DNA from 4 places in the Mesorhizobium argentiipisi genome. Region 3 is predicted to be linked to each of the others. Evidence: riboswitches for the same ligand, from Rfam matches in the RefSeq annotation. Region 3 holds a riboswitch; each other region holds the start of a gene.

Region 1 (5,855 bases), on a different contig from region 3:
GCCGCTCGAATTGAACTCGGGCGCATAGAACTGGACATTGTCGCGGCCAAGCTCCTTGGCGCGGTACATCGCTGCATCGGCATTGGCCAGCAGCGCATCAGCGGTTGCGCCGTCATCCGGATAGTTGGCAACGCCGATGCTGGCTGTCGTTCTCAGATGATGTTTGCCAAGATGAACTGGCTCGGCGACCGCCGCCCGGATCTTCTGCAAAGTCTCGGCCACAAGCTCGGCATTCGGCTCCTGGTCGAACAGGACGACGACGAATTCGTCGCCGCCCAGCCGCACGACCGTATCGGTCGCCCTGACGCATTCGACCATGCGGCTGGCGACGGCCTTCAACAGCAGGTCTCCCGCGTTGTGGCCGAGCGTATCGTTGACCAGCTTGAAATTGTCCAGATCGATGAACACCACGCTCACCCAGCGGCCGTAGCGCTGGGCATAAAGGATGGCCTGAGAGAGTCTGTCGCCGAGCAGGGCGCGATTGGGCAGCCCGGTCAGCGTGTCGTGGTTGGCCATGAAATGGATGCGGTCTTCGGCAAGCTTGCGCTCGATGGCAATGCCGGCGATGCGGGTGGTGAAATCGATGAGATTGCTCTCGGCCTTTGTCGGCTCGCGCACCGTCTTCGAATACATGGCAAAGACGCCGAGCACCACGCCGGTATGCGACAGGATCGGCGTCGACCAGCAGGAACGGTAGCCATAGGGCCTCACCAGATCGCGAAAATCCTCCCACAAGGGATCGCTCACAATATCGATGACGATGACAGGCTCGCGCCGGTAGGCGGCGGTGCCGCAGGAGCCGACCTTGGGGCCGATGCGGATGCCGTCGATGGCGTCGGTGTAGTCCTTTGCCAGGCTGGGCGCCGCGCCGTGCCGCAGATGGGCGCCGTCGGCGTCGAGCAGCAGCACGGAGCCGAAGATATCGCTAAGCTGCGATTCGATCAGCCGCACGAGCCGTTCGAGCACTTCTTCCAGCGGCGCGCTCGTCGCGATCATCTCCAATATATGCGCCTGGCCGCTGCGCAGGTCGTCGGCCAGCTTGCGCTGGGTGATGTCGTGGGCAATGCCGACCAGGCCAAAGACCCCGTTCTCGGCGTTCCTGAGCGGCACCTTAGTCGACGACATCCATTTGCCCGCGCCCGAGGCGTCGACGATGAATTCCTCCTTGTCGATCATCGGCTGGCCGCCGCGCAGCAGAGCCTGCTCGCTGGCGCGGAATTGCCGGGCCAGCTCTGGGGCATGCAGGTCGAAATCGCTGAGGCCGATCATCTCGCTCGGGTCATGTCGGCCATGGTCAGTCGCAAGTGCCTTGTTGACGACGACGAAGCGGCTTTCGGTGTCCTTGACCCACAGATAGTCGGGAACCCAGTCGATCAGCGCCTGTAGCGAAACACGCTCGCTGACCATCACGCGGCTGGCGGCGAGCTCGGTGATGTCTTCATGCGTGGCGATCCATCCGCCGTCGGGCATCGGCTGATGAATGATCTGGATGGTGCGGCCGTCGTTCAGCTCGGCGGTCCAGTTGGTCGAACCGTTGCTTGAGTTGATCGAACGGGCAAAGGCGAGGTAGGCCTCGCTCTCCATCGCAGATGTCCCTGCGGCGACCCGGTGTTCGATGATATCGGCAAGTGTCATGCCCGCCTGCAGCTTTCCTGGCGAGATGCCGTAGATCTCGGCGTAGCGGCGGTTGCACAGGATCAGCCGTTCAGCGACGTCGAAAAAGCAGATGCCTTGCGAGATGTTGTCGATTGCCGTCTCGAAGCGCCTGGCCTGGGCTTCGAGCGTGGCGATGGTGGCCTTGAGCTCGCGCTCCAAGTCTTCGTAAGCAGCAACGGCCAGCTTCGACAGCGCTGTGATTCCCGCCTGGTCCGCCGCCTCGGCACTTCGTTTCGATGATTTCGTGACCAAGCAGCGTTCTCCGGTTCAGGAGCAAGCAACATTGCTTGTTGGCACTAAACCACCGATTGTATTGGCAGATGCCTAATTTTGGGTGAATTCGTGCCGGAGCGCCCGGCCCCACCGATCAGCCGGGCGGATTTTGTCGGCCGGCGATTTCCCCCCGCGAACCGAATGCGGTTGACAAAAGGTGACGGTCCCGTTCAATTCGACGCATTCACCAGGGGAGTCCCGGCAAGGGGCTGAGATACTGCTGGCTTTCGCGGCGCAGTGACCCGTTGAACCTGATCCAGTTCATACTGGCGTAGGGACGGTGCAAGCGCTTTGCGGGAGTTCATGCCCGAAGACCTGTCTTAAGCAGGTAGATCGAAGCGTCTTTTCATCCTTCCGGCACAGAACTGGGTCTCCAATGCAAATGAGCAAAGGAGCCTCAAATGAATGCCTTGACCCCCGCCGTGTCGACGGGACCGCTGCCCGCCTCGCGGAAAACCTACAAGCCCGGCGCCATCCACCCGCAGATCAGGGTGCCGATGCGCGAGATCGCCGTCCACCCGACCGCCGGTGAGCCACCGGTCACGGTTTACGATCCGTCCGGCCCTTATACCGACCCCGCTATCGAGACCAGCATCGAGACCGGCCTTGCCCGGCTTCGGCAAGACTGGATCGTGGCGCGCGGCGATGTCGAATCCTATGACGGCCGCCATGTCAGGCCGGAGGACAACGGCTTTGCGACCGGTGAGCGCCTGACGCCGGAATTTCCCATTCGCAACCGGCCGCTCAAGGCCAAGCAGGGCAAGGCTGTGACTCAGCTTGCCTATGCCCGCGCCGGCATCATCACGCCCGAAATGGAGTTCGTCGCCATTCGCGAGAATCTTGGCCGCGAGATGCTGCGCGGCAAGCTGCAACGAGACGGCGAGGCCTTCGGTGCCGCGATCCCGGATTTCGTCACGCCAGAATTCGTACGCGACGAGGTGGCTCGCGGACGCGCTATCATTCCCGCCAACATCAACCATCCAGAGAGCGAGCCGATGATCATCGGTCGCAATTTCCTGGTCAAGATCAACGCCAATATCGGCAATTCCGCCGTCACCTCGTCCATGGCCGAAGAGGTCGAAAAGATGGTCTGGGCGATCCGCTGGGGCGCCGACACGGTCATGGACCTGTCGACGGGCCGCAACATCCACAATATTCGCGAATGGATCGTACGCAACTCGCCGGTGCCGATCGGCACGGTGCCGCTTTACCAGGCGCTGGAGAAGGTCGGCGGCATCGCCGAGGACCTCAACTGGGAGGTCTATCGCGACACGCTGATCGAGCAGGCCGAGCAGGGCGTCGACTATTTCACCATCCACGCCGGCGTGCGGCTGCACTACATCCCTCTGACCGTTGACCGGGTGACGGGTATCGTCTCTCGCGGCGGCTCGATCATGGCGAAATGGTGCCTGCACCATCACCGCGAAAGCTTCCTCTATGAGCATTTCGAAGAAATCTGCGACATCTGCCGCGCCTATGACGTGTCCTTCTCGCTCGGCGATGGCCTTCGTCCGGGCTCGATCGCCGACGCCAATGACGCGGCACAATTCGCCGAACTGGAGACGCTCGGCGAACTGACGAAGGTCGCATGGGCCAAGGATTGCCAGGTCATGATCGAGGGGCCCGGCCATGTTCCCATGCACAAGATCAAGCAGAACATGGACAAGCAGCTCGCAATCTGCGGCGAGGCGCCCTTCTACACGCTTGGACCGCTGACGACCGATATTGCGCCCGGCTACGACCACATCACCAGCGGAATCGGTGCCGCCATGATCGGCTGGTTCGGCACGGCCATGCTTTGCTATGTGACGCCGAAGGAACATCTCGGCCTGCCGGACCGCAACGACGTCAAGACCGGCGTCATCACCTACAAAATAGCCGCACACGCCGCCGACCTCGCCAAGGGCCATCCTGCGGCGAAGATTCGCGACGACGCGCTTTCGCGGGCGCGGTTCGAGTTCCGCTGGGAAGACCAGTTCAACCTGTCGCTCGATCCGGAGACCGCGCGCTCGTTCCACGACGAAACTTTGCCCAAGGAAGCGCACAAGGTCGCGCATTTCTGTTCCATGTGCGGGCCGAAATTCTGCTCCATGCGCATCTCCCACGACATCCGTGCCGAAGCGCAGAAGGAGGGGATGGCGGCGATGGCGGAAAAATACCGCGCGGGCGGCGATCTCTATATGCCGGTGAGTGACACCACGCCCGAGGTGCCCGAGCCGTCATGAGGGTGCTGGTCAAGGGGGCCGGCGTCGCCGGCCTCACCGCGGCCTTCGAACTCGCGGCTCGTGGCGCGGCAGTCACCGTCGCCGAAATCCGGTCCGGTCTCGGCGGCAACGCATCGTGGTTCGCCGGTGGCATGCTGGCGCCCTGGTGCGAGCGCGAAAGCGCCGAGCAGCCCGTGCTGGACCTCGGACGCGGCGCCGCCGAATGGTGGGATCAAGTGCTGCCAGGTCAGGCGACGCGGGCCGGGACGCTGGTTGTTGCAACGCCGCGGGATGCGGGCGAGCTTGACCGCTTCGCAAGCCGCACCTCAAGCTATTGCTGGATCGATGAGGAGGAAATCGCGCGGCTGGAGCCCGACCTCGCCGGCCGTTTTCGCCGCGGGCTGTTCTTCGCCGGCGAGGCGCATCTCGACCCGCGCACTGCGATGGCAGCGCTTCACGAAAAGCTTGTCGCGATGGGCGTCGACTTCCGCTTTGCCACGGACGCCCGGCAGCTTTCCGGATTCGACCGCGAGATCGACTGCATGGGAATGGCGGCGGGCGATGAGAGGCTGCGCGGCGTTCGCGGCGAAATGCTGATCCTGCACACACCCGATATCTCGCTGTCGCGCTCAGTCCGGCTGCTGCATCCGCGCTTTCCGCTCTATGTGGTGCCGCGCCCCGATCACCGTTTCATGGCCGGCGCGACGATGATCGAGAGCGATGACAGCGGTCCGGTCACGGTCCGTTCGATGATGGAACTTCTGAGCGCGGCCTGCGCGCTCCACCCGGCCTTCGGCGAGGCCGGTATCGTCGAGACCGGCGTCGGAGTTCGTCCAGCCTTTTCCGACAATCTGCCGCGTGTCGAAGCATGTGGAAATGGCGTCGCGATCAACGGGCTCTACCGCCATGGTTTCCTTCTTGCGCCCGCCATGGCGCGGCTGGCCGCCGATCTTGTCTTCGATCACGACAAATCCAAGGAACTTGCACATGATACTGATCGTCAACGGCGAAGCGCTTGAGAGTGCCGCCACAACGCTGGCGGAGCTGCTTGCAGCGCTCGACTATGAGGGCGATTGGCTGGCGACGGCCGTCAACAGCGACCTCGTGCACAAAGCCGACCGGGTAGAATTCCTGTTGAGCGACGGCGATCGGATCGAGATCCTGTCGCCCATGCAGGGAGGCTAGCGCCATGCTCGATCTGTTTGGAACGACGCTTGGCTCGCGCCTGCTTCTCGGCACCGCCCAATATCCTTCACCGGCCATCCTCGCCGACGCTGTCAGGGCATCGGGCACGTCAGTGGTGACCGTCTCGCTCCGCCGGGAAATGGCAGGCGGCAAGGCTGGCGAGAAGTTCTGGTCGTTGATCCGGTCGCTCGGCGTCCACGTCCTGCCCAACACCGCCGGCTGCCATTCCGCCAAAGAAGCCGTCACAACCGCGAAAATGGCGCGCGAAGTCTTCGGCACGTCCTGGATCAAGCTCGAAGTGATCGGCAACCATGATACGCTGCAGCCCGACGTGTTTGGCCTGGTCGAAGCCGCCCGCATCCTGTGCGAAGACGGCTTTGCGGTCTTCCCTTACACCACCGACGACCTCGTCGTTGCCGAACGGCTGCTGGACGCGGGCTGCAAGGTCCTGATGCCGTGGTGCGCGCCGATCGGTTCCGCGCTCGGCCCGGTCAACATCCCGGCGCTGCGCTCGATGCGCGGACATTTCCCCGGCGT
Region 2 (5,855 bases), on a different contig from region 3:
ACAGCCGGCGGTGTTGGGCAGGATCCTCACGCCGAGCGAATTGACCAACGACCAGAATTGTTGGCCGCCCCTGCCGCCGGCCATTTCCCGGCGCAGCGAGACCGTCACCACCGAGGTGCCCGACGCCTTGACCGCTTCCGCCAGTACGGCCGGCGATGGATATTGGGCGGTGCCGAGGAGCAGCCGTGAGGCAAGCTTCGTTCCGAGAAGATCGAACATGGCTAGCCTCCCTGCATGGGCGAAAGGATTTCGATCCGGTCGCCATCGGCCAATCGAAATTCCGCCCGGTTGGCCGCGGGTACGACATCGCCGTTGAGCGCGGTGGCGAGCCAGTTGCCCTCATAGTCGAGCTCCTTCAAAAGGGCGTCGAGCGTTGCCGCCCTGGCCTCAAGCGCTTCGCCGTTGACGATCAGCTTCATTTTCAGACTCCAGCTTGGTCGTTGAATTGAAAAGGCCGGCAGCCTGCTCCGCCATGGCCGGTGAAAGCAGGAAACCGTGCCGATAGAGGCCGTTGACCGTGATCGCGCCGTCCTTCTGCCGTTTCACTCGTGGCAGATTGTCGGGATAGGCAGGGCGAACGCCCACCCCTGTCTCGACGGTTTCGGCCTCACCGAACGCCGGATGAAGTGCGTAGGCTGCGTTGAGGAGCTCCATCAGCGAACGGGCGGTAATCGGCCCGTCATGATCGCTTTCGATCATGGTCGCGCCGACCATGAAGTGATGATCGGCCCGCGGCACGATGTAGATCGGATGGCGTGGATGGAGGAGACGCACGGGCCGAGCGAGCGAGACCTCGCGCGTGTGGAGGATCAGCATTTCACCGCGCACACCGCGCAAATCGTCGTCGGCCCGCGCCATGCCTGTGCAATCGATCACCCGATCAAAGCCGGAAGGAGCGATCTCGCCCGCCTCGAAGAGGAAGACGACGCCCATTGCGCGCAATTTGCTGGCCAGCGCTTCGAGAACCCGGCGGGGATCAAGATGAGCTTCGCCCGCAAAGAACAGGCCCTTGCGGAACCGGCCGGCAAGGTCGGGTTCAAGGGCCGCAATCGCCTCTTCGTCGACGGACTGGTGGTTACGCGTTCGAGCCGCAAAGCGGGCAAGCTCCAGGGCGTCCCGCGCATGGGCGACGACGAGAGTGCCGGCCTTCGTCACGAGCCCGGGCAGTGTCCTTTCCCACCACTCGGCCGAAGTTTTGCCGAGAGTGACAACCGCCTCTTCGGTGCTTTCGCGCTCGCACCAGGGGGCCAGCATGCCGCCGGCAAGCCAGGAGGCCTTGCCGCCTATCTGGCTGCGAATTTCGGCAACCGTTACGGACGCACCCCGCGCGGCTAATTCATGGGCGACGGTGAGGCCTGCCACACCGGCGCCTTTGACAAGGACACGGCGCATGACTCAGCGCGCGCCCCGATCATCCTGCGCCGAAGCCTGTTCTTCCGCTCCGGGCGTTTCGACCGGCATATAGAGATCGCCGCCGGCGCGATATTTCTCCGCCATCGCCGCCATCCCCTCTTTTTGCGCTTCCGCGCGCATGTCGTGGGAGATGCGCATGGAGCAGAATTTCGGTCCGCACATCGAGCAGAAATGCGCGACCTTATGCGCCTCCTTGGGCAAAGTCTCGTCGTGGAACGAGCGCGCCGTCTCGGGATCGAGCGACAGGTTGAACTGGTCTTCCCAGCGGAACTCGAACCGCGCCCGCGACAGCGCATCGTCGCGGATCTTCGCGGCCGGATGACCCTTGGCGAGGTCTGCGGCATGAGCGGCGATCTTGTAGGTGATCACGCCGGTCTTGACGTCGTTGCGGTCCGGCAAGCCGAGATGTTCCTTCGGCGTGACGTAGCAAAGCATCGCCGTTCCGAACCAGCCGATCATGGCAGCGCCGATGCCGGAGGTGATGTGGTCGTAGCCCGGTGCGATGTCCGTGGTCAGCGGCCCGAGCGTGTAGAACGGCGCCTCGCCGCAGACGGCAAGCTGTTTGTCCATGTTCTGCTTGATCTTGTGCATGGGAACATGGCCGGGACCCTCGATCATCACCTGGCAGTCTTTCGCCCAGGCGATTTTGGTCAATTCGCCGAGCGTCTCCAGCTCGGCGAATTGCGCTTTGTCGTTGGCATCGGCGATCGAGCCGGGGCGAAGGCCGTCGCCGAGCGAGAAGGATACGTCATAGGCTCTGGCGATGTCGCAGATCTCATCGAAATGCTCATAGAGGAAGCTCTCGCGATGACGGTGCAAGCACCATTTGGCCATGATCGAGCCGCCGCGGGAGACGATGCCGGTGACCCGGTCGACGGTCAGCGGGATGTAATGCAGCCGCACGCCGGCGTGGATGGTGAAATAGTCGACGCCCTGCTCGGCCTGCTCGATCAGCGTGTCGCGATAGACCTCCCAACTCAGATCCTCGGCGATGCCGCCCACCTTCTCGAGCGCCTGGTAGAGCGGCACGGTGCCGATCGGCACCGGCGCGTTGCGTACGATCCATTCTCGGATGTTGTGGATGTTGCGGCCAGTCGACAGGTCCATCACGGTATCGGCGCCCCAGCGGATCGCCCAGACCATCTTTTCGACCTCTTCGGCCATCGATGAGGTGACGGCGGAATTGCCGATATTGGCGTTGATTTTCACCAGAAAATTGCGGCCGATAATCATCGGCTCGCTCTCGGGATGGTTGATGTTGGCGGGGATGATCGCGCGGCCGCGCGCCACCTCGTCGCGCACGAATTCCGGCGTGACGAAGTCCGGTATCGATGCGCCGAACGCTTCCCCATCCTGTTGCAACCTGCTTCGTAGCATCTCGCGGCCAAGGTTCTCGCGGATGGCTACGAATTCCATCTCCGGCGTGATTATGCCGGCGCGCGCATAGGCAAGCTGTGTCACCGCCTTGCCGGCTTTTGCCCGCACCGGACGATTTCGGACTGGAAATTCAGGCGTCAGCCGTTCGCCCGTCGCAAATCCGTTGTCCTCGGGCCTGACGTGGCGGCCGTCATAGGCTTCGACATCGCCGCGCGCGGCGATCCAGTCTTGCCGAAGGCGGGCAAGACCCTTTTCGATATCCGTTTCGATCGCGGGGTCGGTATAGGGGCCTGACGGATCGTAGACCGTCACCGGCGGTTCCCCGGCTGTCGGGTGCACGCTGATCTCGCGCATCGGCACCCTGATCTGCGGATGGATGATGCCGTTCTTTTGGATTTTGCGCGACGCCGGCAACGGCCCGGTCGATACGGTGGGGGTCAAGGCATTCATTTGAGGCTCCTTTGCTCGTTGCATTGGAGACCCAGTTCTGTGCCGGAAGGATGAAAAGACGCTTTGTCTGCCTGCTTGAGACAGGTCTTCGGGCATCAAGTCCCGCAAAAGCGCTTGCACCGTCCCTACGCCAGTATGAACTGGATCAGGTTCAACGGGTCACTGCGCCGCAAAGCCAGCAGTATCTCAGCCCCTTGCCGGGACTCCCCTGGTGAATGGCTCAAGTTGAGCGAGGCGCCGCCGTTTTGTCAAGCACGTCCGGCCCGGGTAGTGGGTCACGCTGGCGTGACTGACAAGCTTTGGGGGATCGCGGACATCGTTGCGCTTATCGAAGCGAAGAAGCAGAGAAGCCGACGGTGCGCGGCTCTTACAAAACGGATCGCTTGATGCGCAGGAACATGAGCGGCCCGACCAGCTTATCAAGGTGACACAGGATTTCTGGCCGGGCCGCCCAGTAAGGCCGGGGTTGCCTATCCCAGCCTACCCCGCCCAAGTTCTTCCGAAAGCTGGTCAGGGTCAATTACGCCCCGCCTGAAAAGCCACATGACCTTCATGGCTATCTCTTCGCGCTCATTCTCGCGAACAATTCGATGTTTTGCGCAGTAATCGTTGAGAGCTTTTGTGAGGATTGTGAGTTCGTCGGAATCCGCCACCCCGCATGACAACATGCCTGCCTCCTCATATATGGGCGGAAGCATACCGCTTCCAACGTCCGCCTGCCTCTACCCCGTTACGAACGACTTGAAAAAGATACACCCGGGAAAAGTCAGCTTCGAGTCAATTCGATGGGACTGAGGTCGGACGCCGATTAGGGCTTCTTGAGGAGACGCGCCTCGCGAATGTGCGAATTGGCCGGACGGCAATTGGGTTGGGTTGCCGCTGCAGCGATTGATTGGTGATGCAGCTTAGGCGAAGGCCCAGATATCCTCGGCCTGGAAGCCGACCTGGTAGCCGGCGGTCTTGAGCTTGACCACGACCTGGCCGATCTCGGCGGCCGGAAGCGCGCCGACCTCGATCTTGATCATGCCGGGGCGGTAGCGCTCAAGGTCGAGCTGCTCGAACACCATCCAGTCGGCGCCTTCGCAGTCGACCAGGAACGCGTCTATGTGGGTGATGCCGTGCGGTCGAGCAGCGTCTGCAAGGTCTCCGACGGCACGTCGATGTCCTTCAGATGCGGCACGAATTTGTTGAAGTTGGCGTCGGCCTCGCCCCAGGCGTTCTTGCCCGACATCAGATTGGTGTCGGTGACCGACGAGCAGCCGATGAACTCGATCGGCAACGTGCCGGCTTCAAGCGCCGCGGCATCGAAGGTGTGGACCGTGATCGTGCCCTTGGTCCTTGTCACCGCCACCGGCTCCATGACGAAGCGGCTGGCATCCGGGTAGTTGGCGCGAAGCCGCTTCTGATTGTAGGGGATCGGCTCGACCAGCATCGCGCGTGCTCCGGGGATCCGGTGCAGCCAGGGCGTCACGTCGTCGAACAGCGCGCCGTCGCAGGCGCCGACATTGACCAGCTGGAACGGCTGGCCGTTGCCGCCGAAGCGTGCCCGGAGCGCCGCCTTGGCCAGGAACTTCGTGCCGTGCAACGCCGGCCCGCGATCGAGCAGACCCTCAGGCAGGCTGAGCGACAGGAGAACGCGCGCAAAGCTGGACACAGAGCTCATGACTTGTCTCCGGGAATGACCTGCAGCGCGGCACGGCCGCCGCCCTGGCTTGCCGCCGCCCATAGCGCCATCAGCGGCGCGGCCAGCAGCAGGAAGGGCGGCAGAAGATTGGGGAAATAGATGCGGGTGTCGTGGATCGGGAAGACGGCGAATTTCGCCAGCACGCCAAGCACCAGCGCCGCCAGCAGGATCCCGGCGCGGCGGTCGAGCCGAAAACCGGCGCGGCTCAAGCCGAACCAGCCGGCCAGTGCCAGCACCGACACGCCGACCCAGCTGTTGACGTTGATGGCGCGCACCACAGAGGCCGCGAAGGCCTTGAGATAGGCCGTCAGCGAAAACGGCGGCTCGAACCCGTCCATATTGTAGTGCTGCTCGATGCTGGAGAACCAAAGATGCGGCCACCAGCCGGGATGCTGCGCCCAGTGCGAGATGGCGAAATAGGCGATAAAGGAGGCCGCGAAGCCTGCCAGCGCGCCCCATGCCCTCTCGCGGAAAGCGATAAGCAGTACGGCGAAGATGGCGAGAAAGACGATGTTGTCCGGCCTGGCTATGAATGCGAGGAAGAGCAAGACCGCCGTCGCCGCCTCGCGCTTGCGCACATAGGCGAAGACACCGCCAAGAAACAGCGCCGAGCACAGAAGGTCCGGCGTCGAGGCCCGCGCCGAATCGCCGAAATCGGCCATGATCAGCAAGGCGCCGACGACAGGCGCCAGCGCCAGCGCGCCTACCGCGCGCAGCCAGGCGAGCGTGATGGCGCCGAACAGAAGCACCGAGAATACTTGCACCAGCCGCATCGCCTCGACCGGCGAGACGACATGGCTGAGGCCGGAAAGAATTTCGGCATAGAGGAACTTGATCCGGTACATGCCGAGCAGCGAACGGAAGTCGGCGGCATTCTCCGTCATATGGCTGCGGAAACCGCCGCCATCGTCCGTCAGCGTCTTGTAGTCAC
Region 3 (5,855 bases):
CCAGCAGCGCGATTTCGTCTTCATCGACACGCCGATGACCGCCCGCGCGACTGGCGAACCGCTCGAGTTCGCCTGCGTCGCGCGGTGCCGCAACGACCAGCGTTCCAGCTCGCGTCACCTGTCCGGGCGTTGCCGCCTCCCACCAGTCGGCGGCATCGCGTCCAAGATCCAGCACCGGCTGTTCGGCGCTTTCACGCTCGCACCATGGCGCCAGCATGCCGCCGGCGAACCACGACGCGTTGCCGCCAAGGGATGGCCCTATCTCCACAACTGTCACCGCCGCACCTCGGCTGGCAAGCTCGAAGGCGGCGGTGAGGCCGGCGACGCCGGCCCCTTTGATAAGCACCCTCATGATGGCGCATGCACCTGTGGCATCAGCGGCGCGCCGCTCTCGTCGGTTGGCACGTAGAGATCGCCGCCTTCGCGATATTTCGCCGCCATCGCCGCCATGCCTTCCTTCTGCGCCTCGGCTCGGATGTCATGGGAGATGCGCATCGAGCAGAATTTCGGCCCGCACATCGAGCAGAAATGCGCCACCTTGTGTGCCTCCTTGGGCAAGGTCTGGTCGTGGAAGGAACGCGCGGTTTCGGGATCGAGCGACAGGTTGAACTGGTCTTCCCAGCGGAACTCGAAGCGCGCGCGGGAAAGGGCATCATCCCTGATTTTCGCCGCCGGATGCCCCTTCGCCAAGTCGGCCGCATGCGCGGCTATCTTGTAGGTGATCACGCCAATCTTGACATCGTTGCGATCGGGAAGGCCGAGATGCTCCTTCGGCGTGACGTAGCAGAGCATGGCGGTGCCGAACCAACCGATCATCGCGGCGCCGATGCCTGAGGTGATGTGGTCGTAGCCCGGCGCGATGTCGGTCGTCAGCGGTCCAAGCGTATAGAATGGCGCCTCGCCGCAGACGGCGAGTTGCTTATCCATATTCTGCTTGATCTTGTGCATCGGCACGTGGCCGGGGCCCTCGATCATCACCTGGCAGTCCTTGGCCCAGGCGATCTTCGTCAGTTCGCCGAGCGTTTCCAGCTCCGCGAATTGCGCCGCGTCATTGGCATCGGCGATCGAGCCGGGACGAAGGCCGTCGCCGAGCGAAAAGGACACATCATAGGCGCGGCAGATGTCGCAGATTTCGGCGAAATGCTCGTAAAGGAAGCTCTCCCGGTGATGGTGCAGGCACCATTTGGCCATGATCGACCCGCCACGCGAGACGATACCCGTGACCCGGTCGACCGTCAGCGGGATGTAGTGCAGCCGCACGCCTGCGTGGATGGTGAAATAGTCGACGCCCTGTTCGGCCTGTTCGATCAGCGTGTCGCGATAGACCTCCCAGGTCAGATCCTCGGCAATGCCGTTGACCTTTTCGAGCGCCTGATAGAGAGGCACCGTGCCGATCGGCACCGGCGCATTGCGCACGATCCATTCGCGGATGTTGTGGATGTTGCGGCCCGTAGACAGGTCCATCACCGTGTCGGCGCCCCAGCGGATCGCCCAGACCATCTTTTCGACCTCTTCGGCCATCGATGAAGTGACCGCCGAATTGCCGATATTGGCGTTGATCTTGACCAGGAAATTGCGGCCGATGATCATCGGCTCGCTCTCGGGATGATTGATGTTGGCAGGGATGATTGCACGTCCGCGTGCCACTTCCTCGCGCACGAATTCCGCCGTGACGAAGTCCGGAATCGCGGCACCGAAGGCTTCGCCGTCGCGCTCAAGCTTGCCGCGCAGCATCTCGCGGCCAAGGTTCTCGCGGCCAAGATTCTCGCGGCCAAGATTCTCGCGGATGGCGACGAACTCCATTTCGGGCGTGATGATGCCGGCGCGCGCATAGGCAAGCTGGGTCACCGCCTTGCCTGCCTTGGCCCTGAGCGGCCGGTTGCGAATGGGAAATTCCGGCGTCAGGCGCTCGCCGGTGGCGAACCCATTGTCCTCCGGCTGCACATGGCGGCCGTCATAGGCTTCGACATCGCCGCGCGCCGTGACCCATTCGTGGCGAAGCCGTGCAAGGCCGTTTTCAATGCTGGTTTCGACAGTCGGGTCGGTATAGGGGCCGGACGGATCATAGACGGTGACCGGCGGCTCGCCGGCTGTCGGATGGACGGCGATTTCGCGCATCGGCACCCTGATCTGCGGATGGAGGATGCCGGGCGTGTGGATTTTCCGTGAGGCGGGCAGGGGTCCCGTCGAAACGGCGGGGGTAAGGGCATTCATCTTGAGGCTCCTTTGCTCATCTGCATTGGAGACCCAGTTCTGTGCCGGAAGGATGAAAAGACGCTTCTGTCGACCTGCTCGAAACAGGTCTTCGGGCATAAACTCCCGCAAAGCGCTTGCACCGTCCCTACGCCAGTATGAACTGGATCAGGTTCAACGGGTCACTGCGCCGCGAAAGCCAGCAGTATCTCAGCCCCTTGCCGGGACTCCCCTGGTGAATGGGTCAATTGGACCGAGCCGGTGGCCTTTTGTCAAGCGCATTCGGTCCGGGGCGGTAGGTCGAGTCAGAAGGAAGGCTTGCATAAACAGGACGCGGACCGGCTCGGTCCGCGCTCGATTCTGTCGTAGCGGGGGGCCGATTAAATTCTGGATGCTCATGGTCCATGACAAACCGACCGAAATGCTACATCTGAAACCATGAAGATATTGACTTTCATAAATTGCACGTTGATAGTTGTATCTCGATAACCTCTAGGAACTCGTTAGTTAATGCAAATATTCCTTCGGTATAGCAGATCAATCGACTTCAGTTTAAATGACGTAATGTTGTTTTATTCATAGTTTAAATCTTACAAATTGCTAATTTGCTGGTTGATGGGATAATGGGCTGGTGACATGCCAGCCGACTTCAACATGGCAGTCGATTAGCAATTTCCAGACGCCTCGGCCGATAGCGGCAGTGCAGCGGGCTCCTCCCTCTCCTTGTCGCACCGCCCAATCGGCCGAGGCTGCCCGTCGCAAGGACGCGCGCCTCGGAAATGCAGAATTGCGTTGGCCGTAGAGCACAGCACCCGTGGGAAGCATACGAATGGCTGTCGTGGATTCTGCCAACAGTTGTGACGTTGAGGAACTGGCGGGACATCCCGGCTCGTCTCAAAGTACTGAGTTGTTGATGCTTGGCGCACTCGGTGTGGTCTATGGCGATATCGGCACCAGCCCGATCTATGCGCTCCGCGAAGCGCTGCATGCCTCGTCGGGCGGCAACGTCGCTGATCGCACAGATATTCTCGGCGTCCTGTCACTGATCATCTGGTCGCTCACGATCACGGTGACAGTAAAATACATCATGTTCGTGCTGCGCGCCGACAATCGCGGCGAGGGCGGCGTGCTGTCGCTGATGGCGCTGGCGCGGGGCAGTTTTCCGAAGCGCTCGGCACTGATGCTCGGCATTGGCATCGTCGGCGCGTCGCTGTTTTTCGGCGACGCGGTCATCACGCCGGCGATTTCCGTGCTTTCGGCGGTGGAGGGCATGAATGTCGTTACGCCCGCCTTCCAGCCTTATGTCGTGCCGTTGACACTGGTCGTTCTCGCCATACTGTTTGCAATACAACGCTTCGGCACCGGCGGTGTCGGGCTGGTGTTCGGGCCGGTCACCGCGGTGTGGTTCCTGGCTATCGGCCTGTCCGGCCTCAACCACATCATCGCCGATCCGGAAATCCTGTGGGCGATCAGCCCGTACTATATCGTCGCTTTCCTGATCCATTCGCCAGACGTCGCCTCCATCACCATTGGCGCAGTCTTCCTTGCCGTCACCGGCGGCGAAGCGCTCTATGCCGACCTCGGCCATTTCGGCCGCAAGCCCATGGTGCTTGCCTGGCTCTCGATCGTGTTCCCCTGTCTGTTGTTGAATTATGCCGGGCAGGGCGCCTTCATCCTGGCGAATGGTGGCGTGGTCGGCCATCCGTTCTTCGAGATGAACGGTGGCTGGACGCTGATCCCGATGGTGGTGCTGGCCACCGCAGCGACCGTCATCGCCAGCCAGGCGGTCATTTCAGGGGCTTTTTCGCTGACACGCCAGGCGGTGCAGCTCAACATGCTGCCACGGCTGCAAATACTGCACACATCGGAGAAACAACCCGGCCAGATCTACATGCCGCGTGTCAACCTGCTGCTGGCGTTGGCGGTGGTGATTCTGGTGGTCGGCTTCGGCGAATCGAGCAAGCTCGCCTCCGCCTATGGTATCTCGGTCACCGGCAACATGCTGGTGACCACGGTGCTGCTCTATGTCGTCATGACCCGGATCTGGAAGTGGAAGCTGTCGGTGGCGGTCCCGCTGACGGTGCTGTTCGCCTTGATCGACATCGTCTTCTTCGCCTCCAACATCGTCAAGGTGTTCGAAGGCGGCTGGGCGTCGCTGGTCGTGGCCTTCACCATCGTGCTGGGCATGTGGACCTGGGTGCGCGGCAGCCGCTATCTCTTCGACAAGACGCGCCGCAACGAGATCCCGCTCGATGTCCTCGCCGGCAACCTGTTGAAGAAGAAGCCGCAGCTGGTATCCGGCACCGCGGTGTTCCTGACCAGCGATCCGCTCAGCGCGCCGACCGCCTTGATGCACAGCCTCAAGCACTACAAGGTGCTGCACGAGCAGAACGTCATCCTTTCCGTGGTGACCGCGCCGCAGCCGGTGGTGCCCGACAGCGAGCGCGTCAAGATGGAGACGGTCAACGAGCTGTTCATGCGGGTGACGTTGACCTTCGGCTACATGGAACAGCCCAACATCCCGCGCGCGCTGGCGATCTGCCGCAAGCAGGGCTGGAAGTTCGACATCATGACGACGTCCTTCTTCCTGTCGCGGCGCTCGCTCAAGGCCTCGCCCAATTCCGGCATGCCGGTGTGGCAGGACCGGCTGTTCATCGGCCTGGCGCGCTCGGCGGCCGATGCGACGGAATATTTCCAGATCCCGACCGGCCGCGTCGTTGAAATCGGCACGCAGGTGGTTGTCTAGCTCTCCCCACGTCGGTCCGGTACACGTCCTGGCCAGGGCACGGGGCAACTCATAAGCCGAGTTCGTCTCGCCCCGAGCGCCGATTCAAGGCGTGCCCGCCCGAGGCCGCATCGATGTAAGACCGACATAACCGCGACCTCCAGAGTCGGACCAAGCGCGCTCGGCGGCTCCAGGTCGTAAAGCTTCCGCAGGTTGAGCCCCGTTACCGCATAGCTCTTCGAGCCTGATTGCCATAGCGGCGATGATGGGCTGCTTCTCATCAAGATACCTGTCTGCCGAGAGTTCCCGAGCAGGCTGGCGATTTTCGCTCTGGATTGCCCGGCGGGATGAGGCTTCCGCAAAGGAATTCGCCGAGGTGCATCGCGGGTAGGCTGCGCTTGATCGCGCTGAACAGTGGCGGGGCTCCCAGTCGTCGTCCCCCATCTCCTTCGAACATCACGGGCCAGAGGCCGAAGCGCGAACCGAATAGCGAGCTTTCTCGCGACCCGTCAGGTTTTGGAAATCTAGTCTTGGCACACATCCATGTCCTTCGGGCGCTCGGTCTCATCAAAATTTAGATGAGCGCACGCGCCTGTGGTCTCGCGCGCTCAAACCCGCGCACGACCGGTTACGAAAAAAGCCCTACAGGTTTTGTTGCGAAAGAACGTGATCATGAATTTTGTAAAGGCGACACCTGGCGCAAGCCGGTGGAAATGCAAGGCGGCGGCATGCACTGCCGGGCTCGTGTTCCACGCTTTGAACAGAAGGGTACGCTTTCCCCGGTGGGCAGTGGGCCGCTTACCAGGTGAGTGACTTTCCTCGCTGGGTGAATGCGCTGCATCGCGCTGGAACCAACCGCCAAAGCAACCTGATTAGCGGGCGCACTGACCGAATGCGCGCCGCGGGACTGATCCCACTCTCGGCAGCAACCTCAAGA
Region 4 (5,855 bases), on a different contig from region 3:
AATGCGCCAGCGTCTCCTGCGGGTCGACGGCCTCGCGTTTCTGGTCGAGCGTTGCGATCTCTAAATTGACGCCAAGCCGAACCGTGCCTGCGTCCGGCGCCAACTCGCCGGTCAGCATCTTCAAAAGCGTCGTCTTGCCGGCGCCGTTCGGGCCGACCAGGCCGACGCGGTCGCCGCGCTGGATGCGGGTCGAGAAACCCTTAACCACGGCGAGGTCGCCGAAGCTCTTGTCGATGGCCTTGGCCTCGATCACCAGCTTGCCGGATTCGGCGGCGTCGCTCGCCACCATGGTGGCGGTGCCCTCGGCGCCGCGATGGCTGCGGAAGCGCTGGCGCATGGTCTGCAATTCGCCGAGGCGGCGCATGTTGCGCTTGCGCCTGGCGGTCACGCCATAGCGCAGCCAGTGCTCCTCGCGCACGATCTGCCGGCCGAGCTTGTGCTGGTCGCGCTCTTCCTCCTCCAGCACCTGGTCGCGCCATTCCTCGAAATGGGCAAAGCCCTTGTCCAGCCGCCGCGTCTGGCCGCGATCGAGCCAGACGGTGGCGCGCGAGACGCGCTCGAGAAAGCGGCGATCATGCGAAATCAGGATGACGGCGGAAGAGGTGCGGGCAAGCTCTTCTTCCAGCCATTCGATGACTGACAGGTCGAGATGATTGGTCGGCTCGTCGAGCAGCAGGATGTCGGGCTCCGGCGCCATGACACGCGCAAGGGCCGCGCGACGCGCCTCGCCGCCGGAAAGGTCGTTCGGCCGTTCCTCGCCGGTCAGGCCGAGATGTTCCATCAAATAGGTGGCGCGATGCGGGTCGTCGGCCGGGCCGAGGCCGGCCTCGACATAGGCGCGCACGGTGGCGAAGCCATCCATGTCCGGCAGCTGCGGCAGATAGCGGACCGTCGCCGAGGGCTGCCTGAACACCTCGCCGTCCTGCGGCTCGATCATGCCGGCGGCGATCTTGAGCAGGGTCGACTTGCCCGAACCGTTGCGTCCGACCAGCGCGATCTTCTCGCCGGCGGATGCGCTGAGCGCCGCGCCGTCGAGCAGCGGGGTGCCGCCGAAGGTCAGTTTAATGCCGTCAAGATTGAGGAGTGGCGGCGCCATATCAGCTTTCTGGAAGGGGATAGGGGTGGGCCAGAAGCAGCGCCCGGCCGCGCTCCAGCGCGATGCCAAGCTGCCCTTTGACCTCGTTTGATATAGTGAGCGAGGAGCCGAACGCCACCTCGACGCGGTCGAGTGGCCATTTGGCGCCGGTGACCGTCAGCCCGGCGAGCTCCGAGAAGCCGAGCACCGAAAACAAGGTGCCGTCCGCATAGTCGAAGGCGGCGCTGCCCGGCAAAACGGGAACACCTTCCTGCGCGCCGCTGGTCAGCAGCACCGTCGTGCCCGCCTCGGCCAGCCGCACGGCCAGCGCCAGATGCAGGAAAGCATGGTCGGCGCGCTTGCCGCCGAAGGCGCCAGCCAGAACGAGGCTGGTGGCGCCACGCTTAAGCGCTTCCGCTATAGCGAGCTCGCCATCGGTGATGTCCTTCTCGGCCGGGAAGACCTTTCGGGGCACCGCGGCGAGATCATCCGGCAGGTTCGCCGGCACGGAATCGAAATCACCGACCCAAAGCTCCGGCATCAGGCCGAGCATGCGAGCGTGGCCGATACCGGCATCGGCGGCGATGACGCGTGAGCCTTCGATCTGACGTTCGAGCCGGGGCGTGCGGATAAGGTCGCCGCCAAGCAGGATGGTGAATGTGCTCATGGGCGTCGCCCTTACCAGCCCTGCCCGCGAAACGGAAGCCGGACAGCCCGCGCTTCGGTTGCGAGTCCGCTGCCCCGGGACATTATCTGCCCGGCAAACTTCCGCTTGCGCCGCGCTTCGGCCGGGCCTATCTGTCGAAACGCTCTAACGGGGTGCCGGACGTGATCCGGCTGAGAGGCAATCAAGCCAACCCGCCGAACCTGATCCGGTTTGTACCGGCGGAGGGATTAGACGTTTCGGACCATCCGGCGCCTCAATTCCTTGTCACCAGAACGAAGGAGGCGCCGATGCGCTCGCTATTGTCCCAGCTTGTTCTCGCAACCGGTCTTGTTTCGCTTCTGGCGGGCGTCGCGCCTGCCGAGGCAAAGGACAAGCTCACCGTCTATACCTATGAAAGCTTTACCGCCGATTGGGGGCCAGGGCCTGCCGTCAAGAAGGAATTCGAGGCCGAATGCGGCTGCGATCTCGAATTCGTCTCGGTGGCCGACGGCGTGGCGCTGCTCAACCGCGTCAAGCTCGAAGGCGCCGGCACCAAGGCCGATATCGTGCTCGGCCTCGACACCAATCTCACTGCCGACGCCAGGACTAGCGGCCTGTTCGCGCCGCATGGCGAAGTGTCCGGCATTGACGTGCCCGGCGGCTGGAAGGACGACACTTTCGTGCCTTTCGACTATGGTTATTTCGCCGTCGTCTATGACACGCAGAAGCTGAAGAACCCGCCGAAGAGCCTGAAGGAGCTGGTCGAGGGTAGCGGCACGGACAAGATCGTCATCCAGGATCCGCGCACCTCGACGCCCGGACTCGGCCTGCTCTTGTGGGTGAAGTCGGTCTATGGCGACAAGGCGCCGGAAGCCTGGGCCAAGCTCAAGCCGAAGGTCTTGACGGTGACGCCGGGCTGGAGCGAAGCCTATGGCCTGTTCACCAAGGGCGAGGCGCCGATGGTGCTCTCCTACACCACCTCGCCGGCCTACCACATGGTGGCCGAGAACACGGAGCGCTATCAGGCGGCCTCTTTCGAAGAGGGCGAATACCTGCAGATCGAGGTTGCCGGCATCACGACGACCGGCGCGAAGAACCCGCTGGCGCAGAAATTCATCGCCTTCATGACCGGACCGGAATTCCAGGACATCATTCCGGAAACCAACTGGATGTTCCCGGCCGGCAAGACCGACAAGCCGCTCAACCCGGCCTTCGACAAGCTGGTCAAGCCGACCAAGACCTTGCTGTTCAGCCCCGAGGAGGTGGCGGCCAACCGCAAGGCCTGGGTGGATGAGTGGCTGGCGGTGATGAGCAAGTAGGACGCAGGTGGCGCTTGAACACCCCTCTGTCCTGCCGGACATCTCCCCCGCAAGGGGGAGATCAAGCGCTTTGTCGGTTTCGCCAATCTCCTGCGCTGCAAGAGTGGCGCGGCGATCGAAGCTGCTAATCTCCCCCCTTGCGGGGGAGATGGCCGGCAGGCCAGAGGGGGATGGGCGGGAACTCGACGCGGATAATCCTTCCGCTCAAACCAAGCCCCTGTTTGGTTAGGGGAAATGCTGGCGTCCCGTCCCAAAGACTCTCGCGTCACCGCCGGTGTCGTCGCGCTGGCGGCCATCACGCTGCTCATCGGCGGTGCCTTCGCTGGGCTCGCTGTCGAAGCCGCGCAGGATCTCTCCGGCGCTGCCGCCGCCTTCGACGGCTACCTCCTGCGCGTTGCCCGCTTCACGCTGTGGCAGGCGGCTCTGTCGACGCTGCTCTCGGTCGCGCCGGCGCTGCTCGTGGCGCGCGCTCTGTCGAGGCATCCGGCTTTTCCAGGTCGCGGCCCGATCCTGCAATTGTTCACCGTGCCGCTGGCATTGCCAGCCATCGTCGCCGCGCTCGGCGTCTTGGCGCTCTACGGTCGCGCCGGATATTTTGCCGGCGCTTTCGCCCGGCTTGGCGGCGCAGAGTGGCCGGGAATCTACGGCCTCTCCGGCATCCTGGTCGCGCATGTCTTCTTCAACCTGCCCCTGGCGACGCGCCTGTTCCTCGAGGCGCTCGGCACCGTCCCCGCCGACCAGTGGCGGCTGGCGAGCCAGCTCGGCATGGGTGTCCGGCCGGCCTTCCGGCTGATCGAATGGCCGGTGCTGCGGGCGGCCCTGCCGGGGATTGCCGGGCTGGTCTTCATGCTCTGCATCACCTCCTTCACCATCGTGCTGACGCTGGGCGGCGGTCCGGCCGCGACGACGCTGGAGGTCGCCATCTACCAGGCGCTGCGCTTCGATTTCGATCCCGCGCGCGCCGTGGTGCTGACGCTGCTGCAGATCGCGCTGACCTTCATCGTGGTCGTCGCTCTCACACGGCTCGGCGCCAACACGGTCGGCGACGCCAATCTGCCGGTCGCGCCGCGCCGCTACCTTTCAGCGGGCCGGCTCGAAACCGTGCTGAATGCCGGCCTCATCGCGCTTGCCCTGCTGTTCGTCGCCGGACCGATGGCGGCGACGCTGCTTTCAGGCCTCGAGGCCGATCTCGGCCGGCTGGCGGGCGAGGAGGCGGTGCGCCGCGCGACCCTCACCAGCGCGGGCCTTGCCTTGCTTGCGGCGCTGCTCAGCGTGACGCTGTCGCTGGCGTTGATTGAGGCGCGGCGCGCGCTGGCCCTGCGCCGCCGCTCGGGGAACACCATGTCGCTGCTCGAACACGCCGCCGACACCGGCGCCGGCTTCGTGCTCGTGGTGCCGCCGATCGTGCTTGGCGCCGGCTGGTTCCTGGCGCTGCGCCATGTCACCGATGTTTTTGCCGTCGCCCCGGTCATGGTCGTCGCCGTCAACGCGGTGATGGCGATGCCCTTCGCCATCCGCGCCATTCGCCCGGCCTATGACGCGGCGAGCGAACGACATGAGCGGCTCTGCCTGGCGCTCGGCATATCCGGCTGGAACCGGCTCAGCCTGATCGACTGGCCGTCGCTGAGGCGGCCCTTGGCCACCGGCTTCGCCTTTGCCATGGCGCTGTCGCTCGGCGATCTCGGCGTGATCGCGCTCTTCGGCAGCGATTCCGTGCAGACCTTGCCCTATCTGCTTTTGGCACGCATGGGCAGCTACCGGACAGCCGACGCCGCGGGACTTGCCTTGCTGCTTGGCCTTGTCTGCCTGATGCTGGTGGTCGCCGCCGACCGGCTGGGGCGGGAAGGAAAGCGATGACGACGACCATTAAGGGCGCCGCCGCGCAAAAGCGCCTCACCGTCGCGCTGGATGACGTCTCATTCAGCTATGGCGAGTCTTCGTTTCGCTTCAATGCCGAATTCGCGGCCGGCAGGATCACCGCCATCATGGGGCCGAGCGGTTCCGGCAAGTCGACATTGCTCAATCTGATAGCCGGCTTCGAAACGCCCGACACCGGCAAGGTGCTGATCGGCGGCATCGATGTCGGCGACACGCCGCCTTCGGCGCGGCCGGTGTCGATGGTGTTCCAGGAAAACAATTTGTTTGCGCATCTTTCCGTTGAAGCCAATGTCTGGCTCGGCCGCTCGCCATCGCTGAAACTCGGCGACGCCGATCGCATTGCCGTCGCCGAGGCGCTGGCGCGGGTTGGCCTGGCGGGCAAGGAAAAGCGGCTGCCGCGCGAGCTTTCCGGCGGCGAGCGGCAGCGCGTGGCGCTGGCGAGGGTGCTGCTGCGCGACCGGCCGGTTTTGCTGCTCGACGAGCCTTTCGCGTCGCTCGGCCCGGCGCTGCGCGAGGACATGCTCGACCTTGTCGCCGGCATCCACGTAGAGCGCAAAATGACAATCCTCTTCGTCACGCATCAGCCGGAAGATGCACGCCGCATCGGCCAGGACGTGGCGTTTCTCGATGAAGGCATGATCGCGGCGACCGGGCCGGCCGACGATTTCTTCGATCGGTCTGGACCGGATGCGTTCAGGCGCTATATCGGCGATCAAGGCGGCACCGTTGCCGGATCACAACATATTGCCCGGAAGCGGACATAATTTATGGCCAAACCGGCAATGGGCGATCCGGCGTTTCCTTGCCTTGTCCGGGGAGTATGGCTAGGTCCGGCCATGCTGGTCCGGCTGGGCCGTGATTTGCCGAAAGATTTGGAAAGGAAGCCGACCTGTCGAGCGGCGCTAAGAAGGTGTGGATGAAGCCGCTGGCACGATTT

The links. A riboswitch is a leader RNA that binds a small molecule or an ion and turns the genes downstream of it on or off. The one in region 3 is predicted to bind thiamine pyrophosphate.
Region 1: it holds a riboswitch for thiamine pyrophosphate, as region 3 does, so the genes downstream of both, thiC (phosphomethylpyrimidine synthase ThiC) here and thiC (phosphomethylpyrimidine synthase ThiC) in region 3, are expected to answer to the same signal.
Region 2: it holds a riboswitch for thiamine pyrophosphate, as region 3 does, so the genes downstream of both, thiC (phosphomethylpyrimidine synthase ThiC) here and thiC (phosphomethylpyrimidine synthase ThiC) in region 3, are expected to answer to the same signal.
Region 4: it holds a riboswitch for thiamine pyrophosphate, as region 3 does, so the genes downstream of both, thiB (thiamine ABC transporter substrate binding subunit) here and thiC (phosphomethylpyrimidine synthase ThiC) in region 3, are expected to answer to the same signal.

The regions. Positions count from the first base shown of each region.
Region 1 covers NZ_JAPYKO010000005.1:168,388-174,242, forward strand. The annotation lists gene O7A05_RS10535 (EAL domain-containing protein) at 1-1,908, opposite strand, end outside; TPP riboswitch at 2,109-2,225, shown strand; gene thiC (phosphomethylpyrimidine synthase ThiC) at 2,331-4,154, shown strand; gene thiO (glycine oxidase ThiO) at 4,151-5,152, shown strand; gene thiS (sulfur carrier protein ThiS) at 5,121-5,318, shown strand; gene O7A05_RS10555 (thiazole synthase) at 5,323-5,855, shown strand, end outside.
Region 2 covers NZ_JAPYKO010000002.1:216,252-222,106, forward strand. The annotation lists gene O7A05_RS03970 (thiazole synthase) at 1-219, opposite strand, end outside; gene thiS (sulfur carrier protein ThiS) at 222-419, opposite strand; gene thiO (glycine oxidase ThiO) at 388-1,392, opposite strand; gene thiC (phosphomethylpyrimidine synthase ThiC) at 1,396-3,240, opposite strand; TPP riboswitch at 3,345-3,460, opposite strand; partial or broken gene O7A05_RS03990 (FkbM family methyltransferase) at 4,146-4,903, opposite strand; gene O7A05_RS03995 (hypothetical protein) at 4,900-5,855, opposite strand, start outside.
Region 3 covers NZ_JAPYKO010000003.1:440,532-446,386, reverse strand. The annotation lists gene thiO (glycine oxidase ThiO) at 1-352, opposite strand, end outside; gene thiC (phosphomethylpyrimidine synthase ThiC) at 349-2,214, opposite strand; TPP riboswitch at 2,321-2,437, opposite strand; gene O7A05_RS07495 (potassium transporter Kup) at 3,107-4,939, shown strand; gene O7A05_RS07490 (hypothetical protein) at 5,497-5,727, shown strand.
Region 4 covers NZ_JAPYKO010000038.1:45,199-51,053, reverse strand. The annotation lists gene O7A05_RS31030 (ABC-F family ATP-binding cassette domain-containing protein) at 1-1,096, opposite strand, end outside; gene O7A05_RS31025 (thiamine diphosphokinase) at 1,098-1,742, opposite strand; TPP riboswitch at 1,881-1,986, shown strand; gene thiB (thiamine ABC transporter substrate binding subunit) at 2,030-3,040, shown strand; gene thiP (thiamine/thiamine pyrophosphate ABC transporter permease) at 3,275-4,897, shown strand; gene thiQ (thiamine ABC transporter ATP-binding protein) at 4,894-5,682, shown strand; gene O7A05_RS31005 (M48 family metalloprotease) at 5,835-5,855, shown strand, end outside.